Regions from separate parts of the Paenibacillus sp. FSL R7-0302 genome, predicted to be linked through region 2. Evidence: a T-box and tRNA genes for the amino acid it is inferred to sense, from the RefSeq annotation. Region 2 holds a T-box; the other regions hold tRNA genes.
The links. The T-box of region 2 lies ahead of MKY96_RS11855 (alanine--tRNA ligase). A T-box ahead of a tRNA ligase gene usually reads a tRNA of that ligase, here a tRNA-Ala.

Region 1 (4,993 bases), on a different contig from region 2:
GCCCCCTCGGGCTATTCACCCTACCGAGGCACCCCTTCTCCCGAAGTTACGGGGTCATTTTGCCGAGTTCCTTAACGAGAGTTCTTCCGCGCGCCTTAGAATTCTCTTCTCGCCTACCTGTGTCGGTTTGCGGTACGGGCACCTTCTCCTGACTAGAGGCTTTTCTTGGCAGTGTGAGATCATGACCTTCGCTACTATAATTTTCGCTCCCCATCACAGCCCAGCCTTACGATGTGCGGATTTGCCTACACACCAGCCTCACTGCTTAGACGGACATCCATCAGTCCGCGTCACTACCCTCCTGCGTCACCCCATCGCTCATAGCGGATTACGGTGGTACAGTAATTTCAAACTGTTGTCCTTCGACTACGCCTGTCGGCCTCGCCTTAGGTCCCGACTTACCCTGAGCGGACGAGCCTTCCTCAGGAAACCTTGGGCTTTCGGCGGATCAGATTCTCACTGATCTTTTCGTTACTCATACCGGCATTCTCACTTGTATACTCTCCAGCGCTCCTTACGGTACACCTTCAACGTATATACAACGCTCCCCTACCCCAGATACATACGTATCTAGCCATAGCTTCGGTGGTGTGTTTAGCCCCGTTACATTTTCGGCGCAGAGTCACTCGACCAGTGAGCTATTACGCACTCTTTCAATGGTGGCTGCTTCTAAGCCAACATCCTGGTTGTCTGTGCAACTCCACATCCTTTCCCACTTAACACACACTTGGGGACCTTAGCTGATGGTCTGGGCTGTTTCCCTTTTGACAATGGATCTTAGCACTCACTGTCTGACTCCCGGCAAGAAGTAAATGGCATTCGGAGTTTGACTGAGCTTGGTAACCCTTGCGGGCCCCGCACCCAATCAGTGCTCTACCTCCACCACTCCATTCACCGAGGCTAGCCCTAAAGCTATTTCGGGGAGAACCAGCTATCTCCGAGTTCGATTGGAATTTCTCCGCTACCCCCACCTCATCCCCGCATTTTTCAACATGCGTGGGTTCGGGCCTCCAGTGCGTGTTACCGCACCTTCACCCTGGACAGGGGTAGATCACACGGTTTCGGGTCTACGTCCACATACTCAGTCGCCCTATTCAGACTCGCTTTCGCTGCGGCTCCGGCTTCTCACCTTAACCTTGCATGTTAAACGTAACTCGCCGGTTCATTCTACAAAAGGCACGCCATCACCCATAAAGAGGGCTCTGACTTTTTGTAAGCACACGGTTTCAGGTTCTATTTCACTCCCCTTCCGGGGTGCTTTTCACCTTTCCCTCACGGTACTGTTTCACTATCGGTCGCCAGGTAGTATTTAGCCTTAGCAGATGGTCCTGCTGGATTCATACGGGGTTTCACGTGCCCCGCACTACTCGGGATCCGTCTCGGAGAGAACACAGTTTGGGCTACAGGGCTTTTACCTCTATCGCGGGCCTTTCCAGACCTCTTCACCTACTCTATTCCTTTGTAACTCCATGTGAGACGTCCCACAACCCCAAGAGGCAAGCCCCTTGGTTTAGGCTGTTCCGCGTTCGCTCGCCGCTACTGACGGAATCACTATTGTTTTCTCTTCCTCAGGGTACTTAGATGTTTCAGTTCCCCTGGTCTGCCTCTGCGTATCCTATGTATTCAGATACGAGTAACTGCGAATTACCACAGCTGGGTTTCCCCATTCGGACACCCCCGGATCAAAGCTTGCTTACAGCTCCCCGAGGCAGTTTCGTTGTTCGCCACGTCCTTCGTCGGCTCCTGGCGCCTAGGCATCCTCCGTGTGCTCTTAGTAGCTTAACCAATGCGTTTTCCCTAAGGAAAACCGCTTAGCATCGCCATTAATTCAAAACTTGTTTACACAAGTTCAGCTTAAAGGAATGTTCTAAAACGCAAATTCGTTTCGGTATCCAGTTTTCAAGGATCAAGTTGCTGTTATTATGAAACAATCACGACTGTGATGTTCGGAATAACAGACGATGTGCATATACTGTTGTAAAGAAGTTTTGGTGGAGCCAAGCGGGATCGAACCGCTGACCTCCTGCTTGCAAGGCAGGCGCTCTCCCAGCTGAGCTATGGCCCCATATAATCACCCCAAAAAGTGAGGTGTAGCTTCGAGGTTAATTCCGATTACTTTTCGGGGACCCCGGTACTTACTATTCAATTTCAGATTGTTATATGGTGGGCCTTGGTGGACTCGAACCACCGACCTCACCCTTATCAGAGGTGCGCTCTAACCAACTGAGCTAAAAGCCCATATAACAAAACTTACAGTAGTGAAGCAATCAATGAATTGATTGTCCGCTTGGCGGCGTCCTACTCTCCCAGGACCCTTCGGTCCAAGTACCATCGGCGCTGGAGGGCTTAACGGTCGTGTTCGGGATGGGTACGTGTGGAACCCCTCCGCTATCGCCACCAAACGCATACGAAAGAGACTTGCTCTTTCAAAACTGAACACGAGTGAGTGTCCGAACCCGAAGGTTCTATTGTGGAAGCGAAGCTTCCGATTTGAATGTCCTCATTGCAGAAGACGATTCTCCATAGAAAGGAGGTGATCCAGCCGCACCTTCCGATACGGCTACCTTGTTACGACTTCACCCCAATCATCTACCCCACCTTCGGCGGCTGGCTCCCTTGCGGGTTACCCCACCGACTTCGGGTGTTGTAAACTCTCGTGGTGTGACGGGCGGTGTGTACAAGACCCGGGAACGTATTCACCGCGGCATGCTGATCCGCGATTACTAGCAATTCCGACTTCATGCAGGCGAGTTGCAGCCTGCAATCCGAACTGAGACCGGCTTTGCTGGGATTGGCTCCACCTCGCGGCTTCGCTTCCCGTTGTACCGGCCATTGTAGTACGTGTGTAGCCCAGGTCATAAGGGGCATGATGATTTGACGTCATCCCCACCTTCCTCCGGTTTGTCACCGGCAGTCACTCTAGAGTGCCCAGCCTTACCTGCTGGCAACTAAAGTCAAGGGTTGCGCTCGTTGCGGGACTTAACCCAACATCTCACGACACGAGCTGACGACAACCATGCACCACCTGTCTCAACTTTCCCCGAAGGGCACCTGATGCATCTCTGCTTCGTTAGTTGGATGTCAAGACCTGGTAAGGTTCTTCGCGTTGCTTCGAATTAAACCACATACTCCACTGCTTGTGCGGGTCCCCGTCAATTCCTTTGAGTTTCAGTCTTGCGACCGTACTCCCCAGGCGGAGTGCTTACTGTGTTAACTTCGGCACCAAGGGTATCGAAACCCCTAACACCTAGCACTCATCGTTTACGGCGTGGACTACCAGGGTATCTAATCCTGTTTGCTCCCCACGCTTTCGCGCCTCAGCGTCAGTTACAGCCCAGAAAGTCGCCTTCGCCACTGGTGTTCCTCCACATATCTACGCATTTCACCGCTACACGTGGAATTCCACTTTCCTCTTCTGTACTCAAGTCACCCAGTTTCCAGTGCGACCTCAGGTTGAGCCCAAGGTTTAAACACCAGACTTAAATAACCGCCTGCGCGCGCTTTACGCCCAATAATTCCGGACAACGCTTGCCCCCTACGTATTACCGCGGCTGCTGGCACGTAGTTAGCCGGGGCTTTCTTCTCAGGTACCGTCACTCCGGTAGCAGTTACTCTACCGGACGTTCTTCCCTGGCAACAGAGCTTTACGATCCGAAAACCTTCATCACTCACGCGGCGTTGCTCCGTCAGGCTTGCGCCCATTGCGGAAGATTCCCTACTGCTGCCTCCCGTAGGAGTCTGGGCCGTGTCTCAGTCCCAGTGTGGCCGTTCACCCTCTCAGGTCGGCTACGCATCGTCGCCTTGGTGGGCCGTTACCCCACCAACTAGCTAATGCGCCGCAGGCCCATCCCCAAGCAGCAGATTGCTCCGCCTTTCATTCTCTCCTCAGGAGAAGAAAGAAATTATCCGGTATTAGCTACCGTTTCCGGTAGTTATCCCAGGCTTGAGGGCAGGTTGCCTACGTGTTACTCACCCGTCCGCCGCTAAGTTTGAAAGAAAGCAAGCTTCCTTTCAAACTCCGCTCGACTTGCATGTATTAGGCACGCCGCCAGCGTTCGTCCTGAGCCAGGATCAAACTCTCCAAATTGGTATTTAGAAAGAGCGATTGCTCATTTTGAAACATCTGACGAGAATTTACATTCTCTCATTTTGGATCTCACCGAAGTGATTTCCCACTCACTCGTTGTTCAGTTTTCAAAGATCAATGTCTCATCTTTTGTCGTTGATGTTTGTCTCAGCAGCGACCTTTATAATATATCACAGCACCCTTGTTTCAGTCAAGCGTTTTTTTAATTTCTTTTTTCGCTTTAGCTTCCAGCAAGTGATCCGAAGATCTCCTGTCCAAAGGGCCGAGACTTAATGTATCATGAATCAGGAGCCTTCGTCAACCTCTAAAACAAAGTTAATTTTAATCCCAATAACAGCGCCACTCCCGGCAGCCCAAGAATGGTTACAGCACCTATGGTTGTAGGGTTAAGCGGAATGTGCAGATCACTTACAACTCCTGAGAAATTAACGATATAAATCCCGAGCGCCGCCAATATAAGATGGGTTCCAAATACGCTCAGCCATGCCCAGCCCAGTCTTTTCCTGAATACAATCAGGACCAGCAGCGCTGCAGATATAATCAGCACACCCATTGCAACAGTTCTTAGCATCGTTCTCCTCCTCGCTGACTCAGTCTGTTCATACTTGCAGCTGGCTCCGGTTAAGCCCCAGCCGCTTGGCATCCTTAAGGTGTATCTGATATTTACGCTCAGCCGCCTCCAGGATATAGATCGCATAGTCAATCTGATCCTGGCCGAGAGCCTCATCAAACATCAGATAGGCCCGCTCCCATTCAGACTGGGCTTTACGCACCTCATGGTACACCGCGCCCCATTCCTCTTCCATCTCCACTGCCTTTTCCTTCCCCGTATTTCCGCTCAGCCATTTGGCACTCCACCAACCCATTGCAATCCCTCCCAAGAGATATGAATAACTGCAGATGCAA
Region 2 (4,993 bases):
ATCATGGACCCTTTGTCTGGACCGTCATTGCCAGTATGTTCATCGGGAATGTGATGCTGCTGGTGCTCAATCTCCCTTTGGTTGGACTATGGGCCAAATTAACTTTAATTCCTTACGGAATTATGGCCCCTGTAATTTTGATTCTAAGTCTGATTGGCGCATATTCCATTAACAACAGCATGTTTGATGTATTTACCGCCCTTGTTTTCGGAGTAATCGGTTACTTTCTACATAAATACCGCTGGCCCGTGACCCCGTTGCTGTTGTGCTTCGTGCTGGGACCGATGTTCGAGAAATCATTCATCCAATCCATGGCTATGTCTTCAGGCAGCTTTGCGATCTTCTTCCAGCGTCCCATCTCCTTGACGATTATTATTCTTGCCTTGCTGCTGTTTATCTTCTCTCTATTCATCATCCGCCGCACCAAACGTCAGGTGAAGGCAGCGGTTGGCGAGAATCTGGAGCTTGCAGATTAAAGCTGAAGAGATAGGAGGTCTTAATGGATTGATTTCCCCCCAAAAAAGCAAGAGAATTGGCTGGTGTTGATTTACATCACACAGGCCAATGATCCTCAGGATCATTGGCCTGTGATTCTGTTTTAGTAGACGCCTACCGCATTGTAAGCTTTGGTTACAGCAGTTACTTGAGCCGAGCCTGCTCCAAACAATTCAGTAGCCGATTGAATGACGGCTGTACGTGCAGCAGAGAAGTTGGATGAGGTTGTAAGGTAATATACAAGTGCATTGTAATAGATTTGAACGGCATCCTCACGGCCAATACCTGTGACCGTTACACCGTTAAACGTACCGCCTTGAGCAGCCAGATAGAAAGCTTTGTTATTGATGCCGCTGTTCGTATGCACACCGCCTTCGTCAGCGGTGCCGGTGTACCGGTCGCTGTATTTATCAGGCTGACCGTACAATGGCGGATTAGCTAGTGAGCGTAGTGCGTCCCCCGCTATACCAGGTGTATATATTTTATCACCAATCAGCCAGTTCGCACCTTCAATTGAATTTCCGATGATGTCGGAGAAGGACTCATTGAGTGCCCCTGGTTCTCCGTAGTATTCAAGATTGGAAGTTTTCTCAGTCACACCATGCGTCAGCTCGTGGCCTACCACGTCCAAATCACCGGACAGCAGTGTAAAGGTAGACCCATCCCCATCACCGAAAACAATCTGCGTACCATTCCAAAATGCGTTGTTATAGGAAGTGTAGTAATGAACGGTTGAACGGATCTGCAGTCCCTTGTTGTCCAGACTGTTGCGGCCGAAATGCTGGAGATAATAATCGTAGGTTCTCTCAGCATAGGTGTGGGCATCAACTGCGGCTTTGTCTGTCCAGACATTGTTAGTGCTGGTTAAGAGCGTCCCCGGAAGAGAGGTTTTGTTCTTGGCGGTATAGGTCACAATGCCCTTTCCGCGGGTGCTGTCATAGAGCTGGTAGGTTGAGCCTGAGAGGCGTGTCTCGAACGTCTTGGTATCTCCAAAAACTCCAGTACCCGTACCCGTCAGGTTCTCTAAGATATTATATTTGAACAGTACGCTGCCATTCTCCGCAGAAATGAAGTACCGTATCCGCAAAGGCTCGGGTTCCAGAACGTTCACTTCCGTTTTATAGACTAATTTAGGTTCTCCGTCAACGATAAAATAATACAAATCCGCTGTAGGAGTAACTTGGGGCTCACCTAGCGGTCCATGCTCCAGCGTGGCATCCTGGCTGGCTGCCAGGATGGCATCTGCTCCGGATATGGTTTGGAGTTGAATCAGCGGCTGTGGAATGGTCTGGTACACATCTTCAACTACACTTCCCAGCAGGGAGGTAACATTGCCGTCTTTGTCGATATGCAGGGTCTGATCAGCTCCATATACCGGTATTCCTGAGATATACTGGCTTAACCGGTAATGCTGGCTGCCGGTCTTGCTGCTTATGGTTTGCTCTGTAATTTTAAATTTTCCCCGAATATCCTCCTTAGCCGAAAGATGCAGGTTCCCTTTAACACTTTCAAGATATCCCCATACTTTGTCCTCAAAAGCGGAGCCTGCTGGAGCTTTCCAGGCTTGGCCCGTAATCGAAATGGGGGAAGAGCCTGAGAAGAGCTCGGCAGGCTGATTACGCTCGTTGTTTTCAGCGGCAGCGCCCACCGAAGCAAAGGAACCTAGTGCTACAACACCTACAAGAAGTGAAGCTACAGTCTTTTTCATAATTAATACTCCTCCGATCAAATTGGTAGGTTTTAAGTCAAGCCTGTGTACTTACCCAAGCTGCGATCTGGGGTGCAAGGACTAAGGCGGCGAACAACCTTAATGTACGGAGGGAGAGTGTGGAGAGGGCAAGACCCCTTTCGTGAAATTTACAACTACATCATTATTCACAGATCCCAAAATGGATATAAATGATAAAAATGTAATTATAGTGTTTTCAGTATATTTAGGTTTTTGGATATCAACTATGATCAGAATCACAATTAATGCAATAAAATTAGTAGGCAATAATTGTGCAACATAAATTGACGAAGAAAGTTAATTGTGCTAGCATTGCTGTAACTTAAAACAAAAAGGCTATGATGAGAAATAGTAACTATTAAGGATCTCACAGAGAGAAGATGGTTGGTGCGAATCTTCATTGATCTAATAGTGAAGCAGTCTCGGAGCTGTGAACCGAACAGAGCAATCTTAGTAGGCTTCAACGGAGTTCCACCGTTATTCAGGAAACAGTATCGGAGAAATCCCGTACTGATAGAGCGCAGAGCAATCTGAAGTTAGGTGGTAACACGGACATAATCGTTCGCCCTAAGTTGACAAGAAACATGTCAGCTTAGGGCTTTTTTGTTTTATTAAGCATAAATAATATTTGATGGAGGGATTGAGCATGGTGAGAATGACACCAGATGGATTAAGACGATCATATATTGATTTTATGAAAGGAATAGGGGCCAGCCAAGTGCCCTCCGCAAGCTTGTTACCGGAGAATGATCCCTCGACGTTGTTTACAGGAAGTGGAATGCAACCTATGGTTCCTTATTTATTGGGGGAAAAACATCCGACCGGCAATGAGATTGCTAATATTCAGAAGTGCTTGAGGACAGTGGATATTGAGGAAGTAGGAGATACGTCACATCTGACATTTTTCGAAATGATAGGCCGGTGGGAGTTCAAAGCAAATGAGCATAACTATAAGCAAACACAAATCGATGCCATTTGGAATTGGCATATTATCGAATTAGGAATGGATCCGGGCAGGCTGTATATCAGTGCTTTCGCAGGAAGTGACGAATTGAATATACCGAAAGATACGGAAGCCATTGGGCTCTGGTCAGCAAAATTCAAATCCGTTGGGATAGATCCCATCATTGAAGAGGATCCCTGGCAATATGGGGTATCTAGAGGCGGGAAAATATTCTTATACGATGAACAAGAAAACTGGTGGAGCCGGGCCGGAAGTCCGCTCCATATGCCGGTGGGTGAACCGGGTGGACCTGATAGTGAAATGTTCTATGATCTTGACCCAAGCGGTGATCCACTGGATCATCCTGCTTCTGAAAGCGACAGATTCCTGGAAATTGGGAACAACGTATTTATGTGTTACACCAAAGAAGACACAGGATTCGTAAAAATGCAAAATCCCAATCTTGATTATGGAGGCGGATTAGAAAGGGTTGCAACAGCCCTTAATGGAGACAAGGATATTTATAATACGGCTTTCTTCCTTAACCCCAAGAACAAGTTGATGGAACTGAGCGGTAAATCCTATACTGACGATCTAAAGTCGTTTAGAATCATACTGGATCATGTAAGAGCAGCTACTTTCCTCATTAATGACGGTGCGGAGCCAGCTAATAGTGATGCAGGATATATAACAAGAAGGCTATTAAGAAGGGCGATTCGTGCAGGTAAAAAAATAGGGATACAAGGAAGCTTTGTGGGTCTGTTGTCTGAAGTTTATATAGATGAAGCAACAGCTTATGAAGATTTGTTCGGCAATAAAAAGAAAGTTATCGAAATCGTAAATAAGGAAGAAAATCTTTTCTATAGAACGTTACAGCAAGGAGAAGTTGAAATCCAAAAACATCTTAAGTATAAGGGTAAAGTTACAGGTGCAGATGCCTTTTATTTTTACGAAACCTATGGATTCCCCTTGGAGTTGACAGAAGAGTTTCTAATGGAAAGTGGATATAGCATGGAGGACAAGGCGTCTTATATAGAGGCGGCAAAAAAACATGCTGAAAAGAGCAGAACTGCTTCTGCGGGTAAATTTAAAGGTGGCTTAGCTGAACACTCAGCAGAAACAACCGCGCTGCACACGGTATCTCATTTGTTACTTGCGGGGTTAAGGGAAGTGCTGGGTGATCATATTCACCAACAAGGAAGTAATATTACTTCAGAACGGTTACGGTTTGACTTCAACCATGATGAAAAACTTACACTGGAGCAAATAGCTGAGGTGGAGAAGTATGTGAATGATGCGATTGCATCCAAAGCAGTTACCTATATTTCAGAGCTGCCTAAGCTTGAAGCGAAAGAAAGTAATGTGGAAGGGAACTTTTGGGATAAGTATCCGGATATCGTTAAGGTATATACCATCCAAGATCACGAAGGGAAAGTATGGAGCCGGGAAGTATGTGGAGGACCTCATGTAGCAGATACAACAACCATAGGAAGGTTCAGGATTACAAAAGAACAATCTTCTGCTGCTGGAGTCAGAAGGATTAAAGGAGTCATTGTCATTAGACAATAACATAGTCCCAAACCTGCACAAGTTGCAGGTTTTTTTCGGTTGAGAGGAGGGAATGGCAATTTAAGAGCCAACAAATTAATTGACCATAGGATGGAAAAGACTTATTATTGTAATAAAATGGTCTGTAAGGAGTGAATTAGGAGTTGTTGGAACTTGATGGTATGGATGCCGACTCGTTAATAGCTATGCTAAAAGCTTCATTCACCTTAGACAATTTGACGAAGAGTCATTGGAAGAAATTGAATATTATAAAAATA
Region 3 (4,993 bases), 2.7 Mb from region 2:
AAGTATGCGTGGGGTGGACGTTCTTCTCAGTTCAAGCACTAGTTTCGAAGCGGGCTGATAACCGGAATAAATAAAATGAATGGAATAGCTTGACGAAAAGGGAGCCGACATGATACATTATATCTCGCGCTCCTTTTGAATGTTTAAAGAGAAGACGCAGGCAGGAAATAATGAAAAATAACTTTTTCAAAAAAAAGCTTGCCAAACAACGAAACACTATGATATATTATGAAGGTCGCCGCTGAGATGCGGTGAAGAGCTAAAATGAGACATTGATCTTTGAAAACTGAACAACGAGTGAGTGGGGAATCACTTCGGTGAGATCCAAGCAGTGATGAGTTTCACAGCGTATTGTACGCTTTAGAAATTCATCGTGAGAATGTAAATTCTCGTCAGATGTTTCAAAATGAGCAATCGCTCTTTCTAAATACCAATTTGGAGAGTTTGATCCTGGCTCAGGACGAACGCTGGCGGCGTGCCTAATACATGCAAGTCGAGCGGAGTTTGAAAGGAAGCTTGCTTTCTTTCAGACTTAGCGGCGGACGGGTGAGTAACACGTAGGCAACCTGCCCTCAAGCCTGGGATAACTACCGGAAACGGTAGCTAATACCGGATAATTTCTTTTTTCTCCTGAGGAGAGAATGAAAGGCGGAGCAATCTGCTGCTTGGGGATGGGCCTGCGGCGCATTAGCTAGTTGGTGGGGTAACGGCCCACCAAGGCGACGATGCGTAGCCGACCTGAGAGGGTGAACGGCCACACTGGGACTGAGACACGGCCCAGACTCCTACGGGAGGCAGCAGTAGGGAATCTTCCGCAATGGGCGCAAGCCTGACGGAGCAACGCCGCGTGAGTGATGAAGGTTTTCGGATCGTAAAGCTCTGTTGCCAGGGAAGAACGTCCGGTAGAGTAACTGCTACCGGAGTGACGGTACCTGAGAAGAAAGCCCCGGCTAACTACGTGCCAGCAGCCGCGGTAATACGTAGGGGGCAAGCGTTGTCCGGAATTATTGGGCGTAAAGCGCGCGCAGGCGGTTATTTAAGTCTGGTGTTTAAACCTTGGGCTCAACCTGAGGTCGCACTGGAAACTGGGTGACTTGAGTACAGAAGAGGAAAGTGGAATTCCACGTGTAGCGGTGAAATGCGTAGATATGTGGAGGAACACCAGTGGCGAAGGCGACTTTCTGGGCTGTAACTGACGCTGAGGCGCGAAAGCGTGGGGAGCAAACAGGATTAGATACCCTGGTAGTCCACGCCGTAAACGATGAGTGCTAGGTGTTAGGGGTTTCGATACCCTTGGTGCCGAAGTTAACACAGTAAGCACTCCGCCTGGGGAGTACGGTCGCAAGACTGAAACTCAAAGGAATTGACGGGGACCCGCACAAGCAGTGGAGTATGTGGTTTAATTCGAAGCAACGCGAAGAACCTTACCAGGTCTTGACATCCAACTAACGAAGCAGAGATGCATCAGGTGCCCTTCGGGGAAAGTTGAGACAGGTGGTGCATGGTTGTCGTCAGCTCGTGTCGTGAGATGTTGGGTTAAGTCCCGCAACGAGCGCAACCCTTGACTTTAGTTGCCAGCAGGTGAAGCTGGGCACTCTAGAGTGACTGCCGGTGACAAACCGGAGGAAGGTGGGGATGACGTCAAATCATCATGCCCCTTATGACCTGGGCTACACACGTACTACAATGGCCGGTACAACGGGAAGCGAAGCCGCGAGGTGGAGCCAATCCCAGCAAAGCCGGTCTCAGTTCGGATTGCAGGCTGCAACTCGCCTGCATGAAGTCGGAATTGCTAGTAATCGCGGATCAGCATGCCGCGGTGAATACGTTCCCGGGTCTTGTACACACCGCCCGTCACACCACGAGAGTTTACAACACCCGAAGTCGGTGGGGTAACCCGCAAGGGAGCCAGCCGCCGAAGGTGGGGTAGATGATTGGGGTGAAGTCGTAACAAGGTAGCCGTATCGGAAGGTGCGGCTGGATCACCTCCTTTCTATGGAGAATCGTCTTCTGCAATGAAGACATTCAAATCGGAAGCTTCGCTTCCACAATAGAACCTTCGGGTTCGGACACTCACTCGTGTTCAGTTTTGAAAGAGCAAGTCTCTTTCGTATGCGTTTGGTGGCGATAGCGGAGGGGTTCCACACGTACCCATCCCGAACACGACCGTTAAGCCCTCCAGCGCCGATGGTACTTGGACCGAAGGGTCCTGGGAGAGTAGGACGCCGCCAAGCGAACAATCAATTCATTGATTGCTTCACTACTGTAAGTTTTGTTATATGGGCTTTTAGCTCAGTTGGTTAGAGCGCACCTCTGATAAGGGTGAGGTCGGTGGTTCGAGTCCACCAAGGCCCACCATATAACAATCTGAAATTGAATAGTAAGTACCGGGGTCCCCGAAAAGTAATCGGAATTAACCTCGAAGCTACACCTCACTTTTTGGGGTGATTATATGGGGCCATAGCTCAGCTGGGAGAGCGCCTGCCTTGCAAGCAGGAGGTCAGCGGTTCGATCCCGCTTGGCTCCACCAAAACTTCTTTACAACAGTATATGCACATCGTCTGTTATTCCGAACATCACAGTCGTGATTGTTTCATAATAACAGCAACTTGATCCTTGAAAACTGGATACCGAAACGAATTTGCGTTTTAGAACATTCCTTTAAGCTGAACTTGTGTAAACAAGTTTTGAATTAATGGCGATGCTAAGCGGTTTTCCTTAGGGAAAACGCATTGGTTAAGCTACTAAGAGCACACGGAGGATGCCTAGGCGCCAGGAGCCGACGAAGGACGTGGCGAACAACGAAACTGCCTCGGGGAGCTGTAAGCAAGCTTTGATCCGGGGGTGTCCGAATGGGGAAACCCAGCTGTGGTAATTCGCAGTTACTCGTATCTGAATACATAGGATACGCAGAGGCAGACCAGGGGAACTGAAACATCTAAGTACCCTGAGGAAGAGAAAACAATAGTGATTCCGTCAGTAGCGGCGAGCGAACGCGGAACAGCCTAAACCAAGGGGCTTGCCTCTTGGGGTTGTGGGACGTCTCACATGGAGTTACAAAGGAATTCAGTAGGCGAAGAGGTCTGGAAAGGCCCGCGATAGAGGTAAAAGCCCTGTAGCCCAAACTGTGTTCCCTCCGAGACGGATCCCGAGTAGTGCGGGGCACGTGAAACCCCGTATGAATCCAGCAGGACCATCTGCTAAGGCTAAATACTACCTGGCGACCGATAGTGAAACAGTACCGTGAGGGAAAGGTGAAAAGCACCCCGGAAGGGGAGTGAAATAGAACCTGAAACCGTGTGCTTACAAAAAGTCAGAGCCCTCTTTATGGGTGATGGCGTGCCTTTTGTAGAATGAACCGGCGAGTTACGTTTAACATGCAAGGTTAAGGTGAGAAGCCGGAGCCGCAGCGAAAGCGAGTCTGAATAGGGCGACTGAGTATGTGGACGTAGACCCGAAACCGTGTGATCTACCCCTGTCCAGGGTGAAGGTGCGGTAACACGCACTGGAGGCCCGAACCCACGCATGTTGAAAAATGCGGGGATGAGGTGGGGGTAGCGGAGAAATTCCAATCGAACTCGGAGATAGCTGGTTCTCCCCGAAATAGCTTTAGGGCTAGCCTCGGTGAATGGAGTGGTGGAGGTAGAGCACTGATTGGGTGCGGGGCCCGCAAGGGTTACCAAGCTCAGTCAAACTCCGAATGCCATTTACTTCTTGCCGGGAGTCAGACAGTGAGTGCTAAGATCCATTGTCAAAAGGGAAACAGCCCAGACCATCAGCTAAGGTCCCCAAGTGTGTGTTAAGTGGGAAAGGATGTGGAGTTGCACAGACAACCAGGATGTTGGCTTAGAAGCAGCCACCATTGAAAGAGTGCGTAATAGCTCACTGGTCGAGTGACTCTGCGCCGAAAATGTAACGGGGCTAAACACACCACCGAAGCTATGGCTAGATACGTATGTATCTGGGGTAGGGGAGCGTTGTATGTGGGTTGAAGGTGTACCGTAAGGAGCGCTGGACAGCATACAAGTGAGAATGCCGGTATGAGTAACGAAAAGATCAGTGAGAATCTGATCCGCCGAAAGCCCAAGGTTTCCTGAGGAAGGCTCGTCCGCTCAGGGTAAGTCGGGACCTAAGGCGAGGCCGACAGGCGTAGTCGAAGGACAACAGTTTGAAATTACTGTACCACCGTAATCCGCTATGAGCGATGGGGTGACGCAGGAGGGTAGTGACGCGGACTGATGGATGTCCGTCTAAGCAGTGAGGCTGGTGTGCAGGCAAATCCGCACATCGTAAGGCTGGGCTGTGATGGGGAGCGAAAATTATAGTAGCGAAGGTCATGATCTCACACTGCCAAGAAAAGCCTCTAGTCAGGAGAAGGTGCCCGTACCGCAAACCGACACAGGTAGGCGAGAAGAGAATTCTAAGGCGCGCGGAAGAACTCTCGTTAAGGAACTCGGCAAAATGACCCCGTAACTTCGGGAGAAGGGGTGCCTCGGTAGGGTGAATAGCCCGAGGGGGCCGCAGTGAAAAGGCCCAAGCGACTGTTTAGCAAAAACACAGGTCTGTGCGAAGCCGCAAGGCGAAGTATACGGGCTGACGCCTGCCCGGTGCTGGAAGGTTAAGGGGAGCGGTTAGGGGTAACCCGAAGCTGTGAACCGAAGCCCCAGTAAACGGCGGCCGTAACTATAACGGTCCTAAGGTAGCGAAATTCCTTGTCAGGTAAATTCTGACCCGCACGAATGGCGTAACGACTTGGGCGCTGTCTCAACGAGAGATCCGGTGAAATTTTAATACCTGTGAAGATGCAGGTTACCCGCGACAAGACGGAAAGACCCCATGGAGCTTTACTGCAGCTTGATATTGAATTTGGGTACGATCTGTACAGGATAGGTGGGAGCCGGTGAGGCAGGAGCGCAAGCTTCTGCGGAGGCGCCGTTGGGATACCACCCTGATCGTATCTAGGTTCTAACCTAGTGCCCTTAGCGGGTACGGG

Region 1: it encodes a tRNA-Ala, which carries the amino acid that the T-box ahead of MKY96_RS11855 (alanine--tRNA ligase) is inferred to sense. The anticodon was not compared.
Region 3: it encodes a tRNA-Ala, which carries the amino acid that the T-box ahead of MKY96_RS11855 (alanine--tRNA ligase) is inferred to sense. The anticodon was not compared.

Annotation. Positions count from the first base shown of each region.
Region 1 is NZ_JBBOWB010000002.1:579,218-584,210, forward strand. Features, by position in the region: rRNA gene MKY96_RS28180 (23S ribosomal RNA) at 1-1,785, opposite strand, end outside; tRNA gene MKY96_RS28185 (tRNA-Ala) at 1,990-2,065, opposite strand; tRNA gene MKY96_RS28190 (tRNA-Ile) at 2,162-2,238, opposite strand; rRNA gene rrf (5S ribosomal RNA) at 2,286-2,402, opposite strand; rRNA gene MKY96_RS28200 (16S ribosomal RNA) at 2,527-4,087, opposite strand; gene MKY96_RS28205 (pro-sigmaK processing inhibitor BofA family protein) at 4,392-4,658, opposite strand; gene MKY96_RS28210 (DUF2508 family protein) at 4,687-4,893, opposite strand.
Region 2 is NZ_JBBOWB010000001.1:2,700,715-2,705,707, reverse strand. Features, by position in the region: gene MKY96_RS11865 (tripartite tricarboxylate transporter permease) at 1-476, shown strand, start outside; gene MKY96_RS11860 (M4 family metallopeptidase) at 599-2,203, opposite strand; T-box leader at 2,554-2,797, shown strand; gene MKY96_RS11855 (alanine--tRNA ligase) at 2,871-4,736, shown strand; gene MKY96_RS11850 (hypothetical protein) at 4,966-4,993, shown strand, end outside.
Region 3 is NZ_JBBOWB010000001.1:8,718-13,710, forward strand. Features, by position in the region: gene MKY96_RS00050 (hypothetical protein) at 1-42, shown strand, start outside; rRNA gene MKY96_RS00055 (16S ribosomal RNA) at 433-1,993, shown strand; rRNA gene rrf (5S ribosomal RNA) at 2,118-2,234, shown strand; tRNA gene MKY96_RS00065 (tRNA-Ile) at 2,282-2,358, shown strand; tRNA gene MKY96_RS00070 (tRNA-Ala) at 2,455-2,530, shown strand; rRNA gene MKY96_RS00075 (23S ribosomal RNA) at 2,735-4,993, shown strand, end outside.